DNA from 3 places in the Bacillus luti genome. Region 3 is predicted to be linked to each of the others. Evidence: riboswitches for the same ligand, from Rfam matches in the RefSeq annotation. Region 3 holds a riboswitch; each other region holds the start of a gene.
The links. A riboswitch is a leader RNA that binds a small molecule or an ion and turns the genes downstream of it on or off. The one in region 3 is predicted to bind lysine.

Region 1: another riboswitch for lysine. It lies ahead of EUC40_RS11580 (amino acid permease); the one in region 3 lies ahead of lysA (diaminopimelate decarboxylase).
Region 2: another riboswitch for lysine. It lies ahead of EUC40_RS17220 (aspartate kinase); the one in region 3 lies ahead of lysA (diaminopimelate decarboxylase).

The regions. Positions count from the first base shown of each region.
Region 1 covers NZ_CP040336.1:2,272,020-2,277,545, reverse strand. Annotated here, with positions in the region: gene EUC40_RS11595 (VOC family protein) at 1-52, opposite strand, end outside; gene EUC40_RS11590 (sulfite exporter TauE/SafE family protein) at 260-1,153, shown strand; gene EUC40_RS11585 (GNAT family N-acetyltransferase) at 1,174-1,635, opposite strand; lysine riboswitch at 1,989-2,181, shown strand; gene EUC40_RS11580 (amino acid permease) at 2,294-3,760, shown strand; gene EUC40_RS11575 (iron-sulfur cluster biosynthesis family protein) at 3,875-4,180, shown strand; gene EUC40_RS11570 (DNA alkylation repair protein) at 4,214-4,984, shown strand; gene EUC40_RS11565 (hypothetical protein) at 5,095-5,526, opposite strand, start outside.
Region 2 covers NZ_CP040336.1:3,396,163-3,401,688, forward strand. Annotated here, with positions in the region: gene EUC40_RS17205 (YndJ family protein) at 1-614, opposite strand, end outside; gene EUC40_RS17210 (DUF4166 domain-containing protein) at 620-1,231, opposite strand; gene EUC40_RS17215 (DoxX-like family protein) at 1,235-2,143, opposite strand; lysine riboswitch at 2,336-2,522, shown strand; gene EUC40_RS17220 (aspartate kinase) at 2,725-3,954, shown strand; gene EUC40_RS17225 (VOC family protein) at 4,322-4,777, shown strand; gene asnA (aspartate--ammonia ligase) at 5,187-5,526, opposite strand, start outside.
Region 3 covers NZ_CP040336.1:3,721,983-3,727,508, reverse strand. Annotated here, with positions in the region: gene EUC40_RS18875 (LTA synthase family protein) at 1-1,073, opposite strand, end outside; gene EUC40_RS18870 (DUF3888 domain-containing protein) at 1,328-1,723, shown strand; lysine riboswitch at 1,813-1,994, shown strand; gene lysA (diaminopimelate decarboxylase) at 2,175-3,491, shown strand; SAM riboswitch class I at 3,608-3,716, shown strand; gene EUC40_RS18860 (YezD family protein) at 3,789-3,932, shown strand; gene EUC40_RS18855 (phosphoadenylyl-sulfate reductase) at 4,019-4,720, shown strand; gene sat (sulfate adenylyltransferase) at 4,759-5,526, shown strand, end outside.

The DNA of each region.
Region 1 (5,526 bases), 1.4 Mb from region 3:
CTTCCTCTGGTGTACAATGCACCGCGTGAACGAGATGATCAAATAGTAACATGTCTTTCTCCCCTTTCTCTCCATCCTTTTATTGTATATTTTATTTTTCTTTCGTTCAATTCAAAAAACTTTAAAACCTAGTTGATTTATACGATTAATGTGTATTATAATAAAACAAATTTCATTATTGCTGATTGGAAAAACCAAAGGCACTTTTCTCATATGGGAAAAGTGCCTTTTTCATTTATTTATTACAGGGGGAATTTTTATGCAGAAATTAATTGTATTTGCTATTATTGGATTTTTCGCTCAATTGATTGATGGAGCACTTGGAATGGCGTATGGGGTAACCTCTACTTCACTATTATTAATGTTTGGTATCGCACCGGCTGTAGCTTCCGCTTCCGTTCACTTAGCTGAAGTCGTTACAACTGCCGCTTCTGGTGCATCTCACATTAAATTTGGAAACGTTGATAAATATACCGTTTCCAGGCTTACATTTCCTGGAGCAATTGGCGCATTTATTGGGGCATGTTTTTTAAGTAATTTACCTGGCGATGTAATTAAACCGTATATTTCCGTATTCTTATTCACTTTAGGGGTTTATATTTTATTACGATTTCTTATTCAAAAGAAAATTGTCGCTTCCAAAAAACGTATGTCTGCCAAACAACTTGTTCCGCTTGGCTTATTCGCTGGATTCGTCGATTCAACTGGCGGTGGTGGCTGGGGGCCAATTACGACGCCTGTACTACTTGCAAGAGGAAATGAAGCTAGAAAAGTGATTGGTTCTGTAGATACGAGTGAATTTCCTGTTTCACTCGCTGCAACAATCGGCTTTTTCATCTCACTTGGCTGGGAACAAGTAAGCTGGGTTTGGGTATTCTCCTTAATGCTTGGCGGCATTGTCGCAGCTCCAATTGCTGCATGGTTAGTACGCATCGTTCCATCTCATTTACTTGGCGTATTAGTTGGTGGCCTTATTATCTTTACGAATATACGTACACTACTTACAACATTTAAAGTGGATCCAACTATTATTTCGCTTTCTTACGTGGCAGTTGGTCTTGTCGTTATTATATCTATTTTTATTGCTGTCCGTAATCATTCGAAACATTCGACAATTGGATACCCGACAGATCAAAAACAAATACTACCTTAAGTACAAAAATACCGCCCGATTTATTTCGAGCGGTATTTTTCTATTTTCCAATTGATCATTGTTTCTGTAGTTTCTACTCTCTTCATATGTAATTTTTCTAACACACGGATCGAACCATAGTTATCTAGAAGTGTCTCTGCAATAATCGTTTCTACTTCTCCTGTCTGAAAAGCCCATTTTATTAATTCACCTACAGATTCTGTAGCATATCCTTTATTCCAATATTTCTCAACAAAACCGTAACCAATTTCTACTGTACGATCCTCATCCGGTTTCCCTTTAAACCCTATATCACCTAATACGATATCATCTTCCTTTCGAATGACATACCATGCGCCCCAAGGTAATAAAGCTGCATCTTTCTTTATATTTTCTACATGTCCTACAATATGCGGACCGCTGTTATACCCTTGCTCTTCAGCAACGCGAAGCTTCTCTTCTGTACACGGCACTATATATAGTCTTCCCGTTTCTAATTTCATCACAAATTCCCCTTTTCAATTAAACAATGCTTCAATTTTACTATAAATATAAAGAATATTCACTATTTATTTTCCGTACACCGCATTCGATAGTTATGTCGAATTATATTTTCAGAATTTTCTTTTATTTTTAAAGGATTTTTCAATATTTTTTGCGAAACATTTGTATAACAATTTCTTTCTTTATTTTTTTGTTACATAACAGTAGGTTCGGGTGGAGTTTTGCAAGCGTTTCCTAAACAATAACCGATATTTTTTGACTTTTCCTAACAAAATTCCTTGCAATATATTCAGAAAGTGATTACAATTGCGATATATTAAAAATCTTAGCAATATATAAATCCTCATCAGTCCGATGAGGTAGAGGTTGCGACTTTTAAAAGTAAAATGGACGAGACACAGAGAATGTCACCGACTCCGTTTGAAAGGAAAAGTTGCCGAAGTTTATATTTCTTCTCTGGAAATATGGGCTGGGGCTGTCTCCGAAAGGAACAGAACTGTCACGTTTACAAAATTACCGTGTAAACGTGGGGTGCTATCTTAACGGAAGGGTATGATGGGGTGGTTATTTGTGAAACGTTCCGCCTAATTCTTTTGGCGGTTTTTTGTATTTTTCTCCCCCGCTCCTTCCTATCTTACAAGAAAAGGAGTGTTGAACATGAATAGCGCAACGAATCAAACTACCTCTGAAACGCAAACTACAAAAGGAAAAGGTGAATTAAAACGTAGTTTAAAATCAAGACACCTTACGATGATTTCTCTCGGTGGTACAATTGGTACCGGACTATTTCTTGCCAGCGGTGGTGTAATCCATACAGCTGGACCTGGTGGTGCACTAGTTGCATACGCCGCAATTGGTATTATGGTTTATTTTTTAATGACAAGCTTAGCTGAACTCGCAGCTTACATGCCTGTTACTGGATCTTTTAGTACGTATGCAACAAAATTTGTTGATCCATCACTTGGTTTTGCACTTGGATGGAACTATTGGTATAACTGGGCGATTACGATCGCTGCTGAACTTGCAGCCGTAACATTAATTATGAAATTTTGGTTCCCTGATACCCCTTCTCTTATTTGGAGCGGATTATGTTTAGCTATTATTTTCCTTTTAAACTATTTATCTGTTAAAGGGTTTGGTGAATCTGAATATTGGTTCGCACTTATTAAAGTAGTTACAATTATTATCTTTTTAATTGTCGGTTTTATGATGATTTTCGGCATTATGGGCGGAGAATCTGTTGGCTTTAAAAACTTCACTGTTGCAGATGCACCATTTAATGGCGGTATCATGGCAATTATCGGTGTATTTATGGCAGCTGGTTTCTCATTCCAAGGTACTGAATTACTTGGGGTAGCTGCTGGTGAAACGTCTGATCCAGAGCGCAATATTCCGAAAGCAATTCGTTCAATTTTCTGGCGTATTCTTTTATTCTATATCCTTGCGATTCTCGTTATCGGTTTATTAATTCCTTACACAACTGAAAGCCTTGCTGCAAGTGATGTAACAGTAAGTCCATTTACACTTATTTTTGAAAAAGCGGGCGTTGCCTTTGCTGCTTCTGTTATGAACGCTGTTATTTTAACTGCCGTACTATCTGCTGGTAACTCTGGTATGTACGCATCAACTCGTATGCTTTGGGATTTAGCTCGTCAAGGAAAAGCACCGAAGTTTCTTGGTAAATTAGATAGCCGCGGCGTACCTGTTAACGCATTAATTGTAACATCAATCGTTGGTAGTATCGCTTTCATTGCTTCTTTATTCGGTGACGGCGTTGTATACATTTGGTTATTAAATGCATCAGGAATGTCTGGCTTTATCGCATGGGTTGGAATTGCAATTAGTCATTATCGCTTCCGTAAAGCATATATCGCACAAGGTAAAGATTTAAAAGACTTACCGTATAGAGCAAAATGGTTCCCGTTCGGACCAATCTTCGCATTTGCACTTTGTGTCATCGTTATTTTAGGACAAAACTACGGCGCATTTATGGGTGAAGCAATCGATTGGAACGGTGTACTTGTTTCTTACATCGGTTTACCACTCTTCTTAGTACTATGGTTAGGCTATAAATTTACGAAGAAAACAAAAGTGATTCCACTTGATAAATGTGAATTGAAATAAACGTTAAACGAGCAAACAAATTTGTTTGCTCGTTTTTTATTACAAACCTCTTTACTTCCCTATTGCTCTTGTTTTTGTAATAATAAAGGAAATATATATAAAGGTTGGGATACCATGAACATTCGCATTACTGATGAAGCAATAGCAGCTATACATAGATTAGAACGTGAAGATAAAAAGATCATTCGCATTAGAGGAACAATGACAAACTCTTGTAGCATTTTCGTTGATGTCGATTTAATTTGGGATACATATGTTGCAGATGATGTTGTATATGAAGATGCAAATCTTATCGTACAAATGGATTCATTTACGAAAGACTACACTGGTGATACAGTGAAACTTGATTATAAGACGACAGGTTTTAGTATTACGACTCCGAGTGAAACTTTAGTTTATGGATTGTCGATTAAAAAATAAAACTTGTTTTCAACTGACCACTGAGGTGAAAATATGGGTAAATATGTTCCGTTAAAATTTTTATTTAACGAAGAATTAGCAGAAAACATGGCTGATTCTATTTGTAAATACGATCCTAATTTCTCTAAAAGAAACTTTGTAGCTTCCGTAACATATAAAGTTGAAAATTTAGAGTTAAAGCAACGAATTGAAGTAATTGCAGATGAATTACACAATGCTTTGCAAAAGGATTTTAATGAAGCAATACATATATTACTGAAAACATTGGGACCAGAAAATACAACAGAAGTAGGCACATTTACAAACGGATATATGTATATGCCTATCGCAAAATACGTTGAAAAATATGGGCTTAACAATTTTGAAACCTCATTCAACGCCATGTATGAAATAACAAAACGGAATACTGCTGAATATGCTATTCGGCCTTTTCTTGAAACATATCATGAAGACACACTAAATATATTGCAACAGTGGATTCATGATGAAAACAGCCACATTAGGAGATTGGTTTCAGAAGGTACAAGACCAAGACTTCCTTGGGCTAAAAAAACGGGAGCCTTGAAAGGTGATTTTAAGAACAATTTACAGCTTCTTGAACCATTAATGAATGACCCTTCTAAATATGTTCAAAAATCTGTAGCTAATCATATTAACGATATTACGAAAGAAGATAAAGAATTCGTTTTTCAATGGTTTCAGCAATTGCGTGATAAACCGTATCCTGTTAACCCTTGGATTATAAAACATGGGTTAAGAACGGTGATTAAAAATGGTACTTTACCAAAGGATTTTTCTTTTTGAGTATTTTAAACAAAAACGCTTATGCTTCAAAAATGGAGCATAAGCGTTTCTTTCTTTTTGAATAAAGAAATAACAAACTTAAAAAGTGGTTTGAATTTTTCTTTACACCTTTATTTTACAAGTTCTTCCACGGTATTACTTTTCTTGATTGCTTCCGATGATAACCAGAGTGAATAACTTGTTCCATCCTTGTTCGTCAAAAATATGTCAAATTCCTTATTATATAGTTCTTCTTTAAGAATAGTGACTACCTTTCTCAAATCCTCTATTACATAGGAATCATCTTTATATTTAATCTCACTGTCATTGAAAACTAAAATCAATTTATACTCTGGACAATTACCGTCTTCTGGGTGTGGACAAGTAATATCTTTAATTACGAAACGATCATTTTGAATTTCATTTAATCTTTCATCTACTCTTGTTTCAGTTTGAATCAAATATGTCCAATAACTGCTTACAGTATTTTTCATTGTTAGAAGCAGTTCTTCTTTCGTTATAGCTTTTTGCACATTATTAAAAGGGAAGCCTATAGATTCACC
Region 2 (5,526 bases), 330 kb from region 3:
GCAAAAAATTCAAATATCCTTGAGTATGTAATACCAATCGCAACTGTCATCGGTGAAATGACTATAATAAACATAATTGCATCATATACTTTACTTCTCTTTTCTCTCTTCCTCCCAATTAAACCCGCTGATAACGGCAATAGAAATGCCGAATAATGAAAGTGTGCAGCTGTAAGTAAAACAATGTCAGAACTAAATTGCATAATCGAAATCTTTGCTACTGAAGCAAAAAACCAGAAACCACCTAAAAACAAATAAATAAACGCACTATCGATAGCCGTTTCTTCTAATGGCTTCCGTCCTCTTTCTAGTAATCTATTTATACCAAATAACGCAACGATCCCCGTATATACAAACCAAATTATCGCAAAGAAAAATTGATTTGTTACGAAAGCTAGCATTGCACAAATCGCTGCTACTGGATATAAAAACGATACGGCTTTATAAAATAATAAATACGATCCATTTCGTGCTCTTTTATCAATAATACAAAAAGACATCGGTATAAATAACAAAATAGATAATAATATAATTGCTTCAACAGGTTTTACATACGGCCACTCACATATTAGAAAAACAATATAACAAGCAAAACCAAATATTATATTTCTCATATCATTTATTTCCTTTCCACAAACGTTCCCTTATAGGAAAATAGCGAACCAATTAACGGATTTCGTACTTGAACATGAATTCGAAAACATTGTAGTTCTTCATCATAACTTTCAACAATTTTTGCCTCTCCGTATAAAAGCTTTGGTAAAGGGATTTTTCTTCCAAACATATAGAACCATTGTTTCTTTGAAGAAATATGCATTGCCCCTAACTCATCAATATGAAAATTCAATGTAGAGACGAGTAAATGTGGTTCACCAAAATAATCTACAATTTCATTATTCTCTTCATCCAGTTGCATAACCGCATTAAAATATCTTTCCTTATCATGAAAATAAAACGTGCGATTCCACCTTACCATTTCTTTTCCAGCTTTATCTCGTCCAGCAGTATTATGTATTACAAAAGGCACCTTTTTTCCCCGTTCTGAGAAAAACATACGAAACATCGATGCAATCTTTAAAATCAATTTAACGAAAAAAGAACCACCATAAATTTCATCCATCTTTCCTTCCCCAATAAAACTATTCTCTTCTGTAATTTCATAGCGTTTCTGTAATTTTGGATGAAGTTTTTTATAAGAATCCCCTAATAGTCTTTCATAAATATTAGCCATACACTATCCCTTTCTCGTCCTCTTGCAATTTTTTGCACTTGGCAAATCGAAGCTATTCATATAACCGACAATCGATAATCCAATTAGAAGCAGGTTTAACGTAATTGGATTAAACGGCTCTGTAAAGCTTGCGATATTCGTAAATCCTGCTGCTATCGTTAAGGCTATTAACACGAAAATATGTAGTATAAATACATTTCGTTTTGGAAATGGAAGTAACCATATGACACCAAAAATAACTTCTAACAGCCCAATTATTTTAAGAATAAAAATACTATTTTCAGTTGAACCAATTATGACCGAAAGCATTTTCACTTCTTCTGAATGAGTAAAGATTATTTTCGGTACAATCCCTTGATATAGCCATACAAAAGCGAATAAAAAACAGACGAGCCAATATGTCATTGTTCTTCTAATTAGCAACTTAGGATGAAGTCCCTTTTCTAACCATAATTTTAAAGCATCAAAACTCCAAGCAGTCGCAGAGCCTAATAACGGGCGAAAAACATATGAATCTATTACATTCCCTATACGGCCAAATCTTGTATCATAATCATATTGTGTTTCAAAATGAATGTATTCATCATTCGGTGTATACTTCCAATACCCACGTCCCATTTGTATAAGCGATAATTGATTGTCTGTCCAAAATTTCAAAGACGAAATCCGTTCTCCAGTTTCTTTTCTAATCTCACCTATCGATTCCCCTTCCCCAGCTATTTCAAGTCCAAATCCGATCTTTGTTTTATACAAAAATTGCTGCGGTTCTCCCTCTTTTTTCTCTAAATATGAAATTTCAGTAAAGCGAGCATCCCACTCTGTATGTATGTCTGGTTCTTGCGTATATTCCCATAATTTCTCCATCGTTGTTTCCATTTCTATCGAAACATAAATAGGGTTTTTCCTTTGCATTCTTCCACCTCCAATGCACTATATTTTTAATGTACATGCAATGAATTTATTTTGCTACATTTTTCACAAACTTTTTCTACAAATAGAAAGAATTTTTAAAATATATATAAAACACTTGATTCCCCGAAAAATTTAAATTATTATAAAACAAATGTTACCAACAACTTCATAAATCAAACACTCTCGCCTAAAACGTGAGATAGAGGTTGCAATACTTATAAGTATTCTAATGGAGACACAGAGATGTCTATGAAATTAGAGGAAAGGAAGTGTTGCCGAAATTGATAAACTTCTCTGCATTTATCAATTGGGGCTGTTTTCGAATAGAAACAGAACTGTCATATGTACAGACATGTACGTATGAAGAGCTATCTACAAAAAAGAGATATCATTTTCATGGTATTCCTTTTTTGGCGGTTTTTTTTATTAGCTCCGTTTTCTGTTTCCCTTTTCCTGTAACAGCACCATCCTCACTTATTTGAGATGGTGTTTTTTGTTTTTCTCTCTGGTAACTACAGGAATATTGGGATTTATATATGTCCTAACCTATTCTTAAAAATGGACGAAAGAAGGAATTCATAATGGAAACGATTGTACAAAAATTTGGCGGCACTTCTGTCGGAAGCATCGAACGCATTCAACATGTAGCAAATTTAATTATTGAAGAATATGAACGAGGACATAGTATTGTCTCTGTCGTTTCAGCAATGGGAAAAAATACAGATGAACTTGTAGCTCTTGCTAACGCTATTACAGAAAATCCAAGTAAACGTGAAATGGATATGCTTCTATCTACAGGAGAGCAAGTGACTATTTCATTATTAACAATGGCACTACAAACAAAAGGCTATAACGCCATTTCATTAACAGGATGGCAAGCTGGTATTACGACAGAATCTGTGCATAGTAGTGCACGGATTACTGAAATTAACACTGATAGAATTCAGTCATATCTTGCTGAAGGCACAATTGTTATCGTAGCTGGCTTCCAAGGAGTCAGTGAAGATTATGAAATTACAACGCTTGGACGCGGTGGTTCTGATACGACTGCTGTCGCATTAGCAGCGGCATTAAAAGCGAAAAAATGTGATATTTATACGGATGTGACAGGCGTTTTCACGACTGATCCACGAGTTGTAAAAACTGCTTACAAATTAGATGAAATTTCTTATGACGAAATGTTAGAGCTTGCAAACCTCGGCGCTGGCGTATTACATCCACGTGCTGTTGAATTTGCTAAAAATCATAATGTCGTTTTAGAAGTTCGCTCAAGTATGGAACAAGAAAATGGAACAATTGTAAAAGGAGAATGTAACATGGAACAACAATCAATCGTTAAAGGTATTGCATTTGAAGATAATATTACACGTATCACCATTAAAGGATTAGAACAAGGTTCACTTTCAACCGTTTTCTCTACATTAGCAGCGGCACACATTAATGTAGATATCATCATTCAAAGTATTACAAATGAAGGAACTGTTCACCTCTCCTTCTCAATCCATTCTAATGATTTAAGAGAAACATTAGAAGTATTGGAACAAAACCAAGAGGCGCTTCACTATGAATCTGTAGAATATGAAAATCATTTAGCAAAAGTATCCATTGTAGGGTCTGGTATGGTATCTAACCCAGGAGTTGCTGCTAATATGTTCACTACTTTAAAAGAAGAAGGTATTCATATTAAAATGGTCAGTACATCTGAAATTAAAGTGTCTGTCGTTATTGACCGTCTTCATTTAGTTACAGGTGTTGAAGCACTTCATCAATCATTTATGGCGAAAATTGAGCCTTTAGTGCAGATGAGTTAATTTCCACTCGTAAAACTTAAAACAAATTATATGAATCTATTTCCTTCCTATATAAATAAAAATAGGGTAGAAATGTTTTGCGAGAAAGTCAAAATTGTTCTATCGAATAACAACTCCAGTATCAAATTCTTGAAACTACTTGAACATGATAACATTCACAAAATAAAGTTCATGCGTATCTCAATAGTAGAAGATTTTCGAAGTGTTGTTCGTTAACAAGATGTTGTATACTATACCTGAAAAAACCTTGTCACATTTTCCCACACTGTGACAAGGTCTTTTATTTAAAAGGAATTTTCAACTTTTTAATAGTATAATTAAGAAGATGATCAGATAATATATTTTTACATATAAGGAGATAAAGACAATGACGAAAAACAAATTACTCAGAATGGACAATGTCAGCATCGTTGTAGAATCCCTCGATAACGCAATCTCTTTCTTCGAGGAGATTGGTTTGAAACTCGAAGGGCGGGCCACTGTCGAAGGTGAATGGGCTGGTCGCGTAACTGGACTCGGTTCTCAGTGCGTAGAGATTGCTATGATGGTTACACCAGATGGACATAGCCGAATTGAACTTTCGCGATTTCTTACTCCGCCCGCTATAGCAGATCATCGAACAGCTCCTGTAAACGCCCTCGGATATTTGCGCGTCATGTTCACCGTTGAAGACATTGACGAAATGGTATCTAGGCTTACTACTAAGCATGGTGCTCAGCTCGTTGGCGAAGTAGTTCAATACGAGAACTCATACCGTCTCTGCTACATTCGCGGAACTGAAGGAATTTTAATCGGTTTAGCGGAAGAACTTGGTAACAAGTAAGTGATATTTTTTAAAAAATTGTTGGCTATGCCAAACAGAAATTCATTATAAATGAAACCACTATATTTTTAACCACGTCCTAACTTTAGAACGTGGTTATGCTTGTTTGAGCTTTTAAAAATGTATTTTCATTTTACATATAGATTTCAATACTCTATCCAAACATTTTTTTAACATATCACTAACATCAAAAAATCATTATAAAGCAATTTTATTATTCACTTTACCCTTTCCTAGGAAATATAACGGACTCTTCTCACTTCTTATCACATATATCCTTGCAATCTTTTCCCTCTAATCCTCCCTTGAATTCCCTCATAATAATGAATTCAGTTATTAGTAAAACTCACTTTTACAAAGTAAAAAAGAGAGTAACTCTATTCCTGAGCCACTCTCCTTCATAATTCTATTAAAATAGATGAATGTTTTCTTTCTTGCAAGCTTCACGTAAATCATCAGGCCATACAGAAGATTGAACTTCACCAATATGTGCTTTTCGTAAGAAGTACATGCACATTCTTGATTGTCCGATACCACCACCAATTGTTAATGGTAGTACGTCTTCTAAAATACCTTTATGGAAATCATATTCACGTTTGAAGTCATCACCTGTTTTCGTTAACTGCTCATCAAGTGATTTACTATCAACACGAATTCCCATTGATGATAATTCGAATGAAGCTTGTAGCACTGGGTGCCAGAATAAAATGTCACCGTTTAATTTCCAATCATCATAATCAGCTGCACGT
Region 3 (5,526 bases):
TATCCAAGTGCAGGATACATTACATCACGATTCCAAAACGCTTTATCGTTTGAATGGAAGACAGCAGAAGAATATCCGTATTTCTTTAATTGTTCTGGTGTAGCTGTATATTCATTTGTTGCGTGAGTAAAGAATACAGAACCGCGGTCTAACGGATAAAGTGAATTTTCGACGATAAATTCAGCATCAGAAGTTTTACCTTGTCCTGTTTGATGATAAAAGTTATCGAAATAAAAACTATCTTTAATAAATTCGTTTAAAAATGGAGTAATTTCTTTTCCATTTATTTTTTTATTAATAACAAAACTTTGTGTAGATTCCATTGAAATCAAAATCACATTTTTACCTTTTGCAGCTCCAAATAAGTTCTTATCAACTTGCTTCTCTTTTGAGTCCGTATAGTTTTTAATTTCAGAGAACCCGTCCCCACTTGCAAATACACGTTCAGCTGAAGATTTTGATTGAAGTGTAATATCGAATAGATGATATGTGTATAAACCTAAATTTTTCACGACAGTTTGACGGTCAAATGAGCGTGAGAACATTTGTGGTTTATAAATAACGGAAACAACAATTTGTAGTGCTAATAGAGCTGTTACACCGCTAAAGAAAGTACGCTTTTCAGAGCGAGAAAGCGGCGTCTTGTCACAAAATGCTGGGAATTTACGTGAAAGAAACATTAAAATAATCGCATCTGCAAATAAAAGTAATGTTTTATACGTAAAGAGTTCTTTTATACTCGTCCCTAAATCAGCCATATTATTTGTTTGAAATAACACTGGGAACGTAACGAAATCGTTATAAAACCCATAAAACATTGCATTTCCAAATAAAATGAATGATAGTATAAAACTAATTCCAACTATAATGCGGTTTCGGTGTTTGGATGCAAATAAAGCAAAACCGAAAAATAAAAGTAACGCAGCTAGTGGATTAATAAAAAGCATAAACTCTTCAAAGAAATTATCAATTTTAATATCGAATGCTAGCTTGTACACAATATATGTTTTTATCCATAATAAAACGACTGCAATAAGTGCAAATCGCAGTTTTGGAAACAGACGTTGTAGCATAATATACTCCTCTCCTAAAAAGCATGACAGTTCTTGTGGGCCTATTTGATTAGCGCCTCATTTTATATATACGAACAGTCCTTTGTTATTATGATTATTATACTATGAGTATCATTATACGAAAATAAAAGAGAGTTGTGGACTTTTTTATAATAATTGAGTAGAAAAAGAGCGATGGGAGACAATAAAATGGAATTTCTTTGTATGATAATGATCGTGCGCAGAAAGAATCACGTAATAATACGGAGGTTATAATGCGAAAATTATTATATTTTATTGCATGCAGTAGTTGTATACTTTTTGCTTCACCGAGTGTTTCTGTAGCCCAATATGATGCACCCCTTATGGAAGATGCACTTTATTCTGTTTTATTTCCAAAAATAAATAAAGCAATTGAAAAACAATATGGGAGTTTGAAGCCTTATCAATGTCCTAAAATTATTAGTTTAAAAAAAGTGTATAGTGGTACATATTTATTTCAAGCGGTTATTGAAGTGACGAAGTATGAACACGTTGGTGGGAAAATTGTGCCGCCATTTGAAAAAGTAACGATCACATTTAATAACGAAGAAGGCGAATGGGAAGTGACAAAGATCATGATAAAGCGCTTACCAAATGATACAAAACTAAACTGTAAAAAAACAATATAAAAAATTGTTTGACAAATAAAATGGTCCTTTGGTATTGTTAATAGCAACAATTAGATGTTTGAAAATTAAATAGACTTACCTCATCTACTCTCAAAGGTAGAGGCCGCGATAGGAAAGAGTAAGCTATGGGAGATTTAATGGAATCTGTGATCATAGGTTGAAAGGGACTATTGCCGAAATATAAGAATAACCATCTTATTCATATATTGGGACTGCATTGAATAAATGTAGTACTGTCATAAGATTTATTTTATGGAGAGCTATTTGGAGATGTTGATGCGGTTTCTTATTTTGAGGAGATAACAACTCGTTTATTTTTTCAATATATATTTTTCCTAATAAGAAACGCGTGTGAACATTGTTCCGCGCGTTTTTTGTCTATCTAAAAGCGTGCTGCAATGAATAGAAGATTGGGGTTATGAGTTTTAGAGGAAATAAGGGAGGAATTCAAATGTATTTACACGGCACGAGCCGAATCAATGGGCAAGGACACTTAGAAATTGGAGGGTGCGATACGACGCAGCTAGCAAAACAATACGGAACACCACTTTATGTATACGATGAAGAGTCAATTCGAGGGAAGTGCCGCGCGTTTCATCGTGCTTTTAAAGAAAGTGGTTTCTCTTATCAAGTAGCGTATGCAAGCAAGGCGTTCTTGTGCATGGAGATGTGCCGAGTAGCTCGTGAAGAAAATATGTCGTTAGATGTTGTTTCTGGAGGGGAATTATATACTGCGCTTCAAGCAGGGTTTCCGGCATCGCGCATTCATTTTCACGGCAATAATAAAACAGAAGAAGAGATTGTGATGGCTCTTCAGGCGAATATTGGTTGTTTTGTAGTCGATAATTTTTTAGAATTAGAAATTTTGCATGATTTAGCAGTGCAACATGGGAAATTTGTGAACATATTAATTCGTGTAACGCCTGGAGTAGAGGCGCACACACATGAATATATTACAACAGGCCAAGAGGATTCAAAATTTGGATTTGGTGTTTCAAATGGTCAAGCGATGCAGGCAATTGAGCTTGCTTTACAAAAATCAAATTATAATGTGCTAGGTATTCATTCCCATATCGGATCACAAATATTTGAAACAGCTGGTTTTGTTCGAGCAATTGAAGTTCTTCGCCAATTTTTAGTAGAAGTGAGAGAGCAAACAAACTATGTAGTAAAGGTGTTAAATGTAGGCGGAGGGTTCGGAATACGCTACACAGATTCGGATACGCCATTAACACTTGAGACATATGTGCGAGCTGTAACGAGTGCAGTGAGAGAACAATTTACAGTATGTAACTATCCATTGCCAGAAATTTGGGTTGAACCAGGTCGTAGTATTGTAGGTGATGCTGGAACGACAATTTATACAGTCGGATCGGTGAAAGATATTCCTGGCATAAGAAAATATGTTTCGGTAGATGGTGGAATGACGGATAATTTAAGACCTGCCTTATATAACGCTCGTTATGAAGCAATGTTAGCGAATCGAGGGAATGATGCGAATGAGGAACTCGTTTCGATTGCTGGGAAATGTTGTGAGAGTGGAGATATGCTGATTTGGGATATTCATTTACCAAAAGTCGCTTCTTCCGATTTACTAGCAATTTCTTGTACAGGAGCATATGGCTATTCGATGGCGAATAATTATAATCGAATTCGGAGACCAGCTGTCGTCTTTGCGAAAGGTGGAACATCGCAAATTGTAGTGGAACGCGAAACATATGAAAATATTATTGGGAACGATCGCATACGTATTAAAGAACTTGTTTAAATAGAGAAAAGGAGTTGTTCGGATGGGCAATTCCTTTTTTGTAAAATAAAATAATTAAAATATATCGGAAAACTAGGATTGAAAAAAATCAGAATTGTGATAAAATACAAATACAAAGCTTATCAAGAGAAGCGGAGGGAACTGGCCCGAAGAAGCTCGGCAACCTGCTTATAGAAAGCAAGGTGCTAAATCCAGCAAAATGGAATCCATTTTGAAAGATAAGGTAAAATATATTACCGAACAGTCTTTTCGAAATGGGAAAGATTTTTTTTATGAATAAAAAGGGGGGCTGTTCGCGTGAGTGTACGGGAACATTTTGATGAAGTATCGGAGAAGATTCAAGCGATGCTTGCTGATATGAAATATGGTTCAATTACAATTGTTGTGCAAGATGGAAAAGTCATTCAGTTAGAGAAAAGTGAAAAAGTACGTTTAAAGTAAAAAGCGCTGACTAGAAAAACTAGAGGCGGTTTTAACCTATTGTATTAGGTTAAAACCGTCTTTTTGCTTTTACAGGGGGAAAAAACATGTTGACGTATGAAACGTGGGCTGAAAATGGTGTTTCATTTTCAGAAGAAGATGAAACAAAAGGCGCGCTATCTGTATTAAGTTGGGCTTATAAAGAATATAAAGAAGAAATCGTATACGCATGTAGCTTTGGAGTGGAAGGTATGGTACTACTGCATCTTATAAACCAAGTAAATCCATCTGCTAAAGTTGTATTTTTGGATACAAATGTTCATTTTCAAGAAACGTATGAATTAATTCAAAAAGTGCGGGAACGATTTCCTTCATTAAACATTATAGAAAAACAGCCAGAACTTACACTTGATGAACAAGCAAAGTTGCATGGTGACAGGCTATGGGAAAGCAATCCGAATCTTTGTTGTAAAATTAGGAAAATTTTACCTTTAGAAAAAGCGTTAGCAAATGAAAAGGCGTGGATATCAGGTTTAAGAAGGGAACAATCAGAAACTCGCAAACATACAAACTTTATAAATCAAGATCGTCGTTTTCAATCTATTAAGATTTGTCCACTTATTCATTGGACATGGAAAGAAGTGTGGCGATATGTATACAAACATAGTTTGCCGTATAACCCATTACATGATGTTGGCTATCCAAGTATTGGGTGTGAGAAGTGTACGTTACCTGTAGATGGTGGCGATTCAAGAGATGGTAGATGGGCTGGAAAACTGAAAACAGAATGTGGTCTTCATGATCAATAAGATGAATTGAAAAATAAAGCTAAGAGAGGATATAGAAAATGAGTACAAGAAACGAATTAGTAAACCGTATAGATGAGACATACGACGTATCACAAATTGAAAAAGAAATTAAATTAGACAACGTTGCGTTAAGTGATTTAGAGCTACTAGCGACAGGTGGATATAGCCCACTGACAGGTTTCTTAGGTAAGAATGATTATGATTCGGTCGTAGAAACTCTTCGTTTAGCAAATGGGAGCATATGGAGTATACCAATTACATTGCCGGTAACAGAAGGTGTAGCAGAGAGGCTGGAAGTTGGAGAGGAAGTAAAGCTTGTTAACGATGGGAAAATATATGGTGTCATTCAAATAGAAGATATTTTTGTACCAGATAAAGAAAAAGAAGCGTTACTTGTATATAAAACGACGGATGAGGCTCATCCAGGAGTGAAAAAATTATATGAACGACCAAACGTTTACGTTGGAGGAGCTATTATTCTTACAAAACGCTTTGAAAATAATCAATTTCCTTCTTATCATTTAGATCCAATTGAAACGCGAGAAGAATTTAAAAAGCGTGGTTGGAAAACAGTAGTTGGGTTTCAAACGAGAAACCCGGTACATCGCGCTCATGAATATATTCAAAAGTCTGCTCTTGAAATTGTAGATGGTCTCTTTTTGAATCCGCTTGTTGGGGAAACGAAATCAGATGATATTCCTGCTGATGTAAGGATGGAAAGCTATGAAGTATTACTTCAAAACTATTATCCGAAAAATCGTGTCTTTTTAGGTGTGTTTCCTGCGGCGATGCGTTACGCAGGGCCA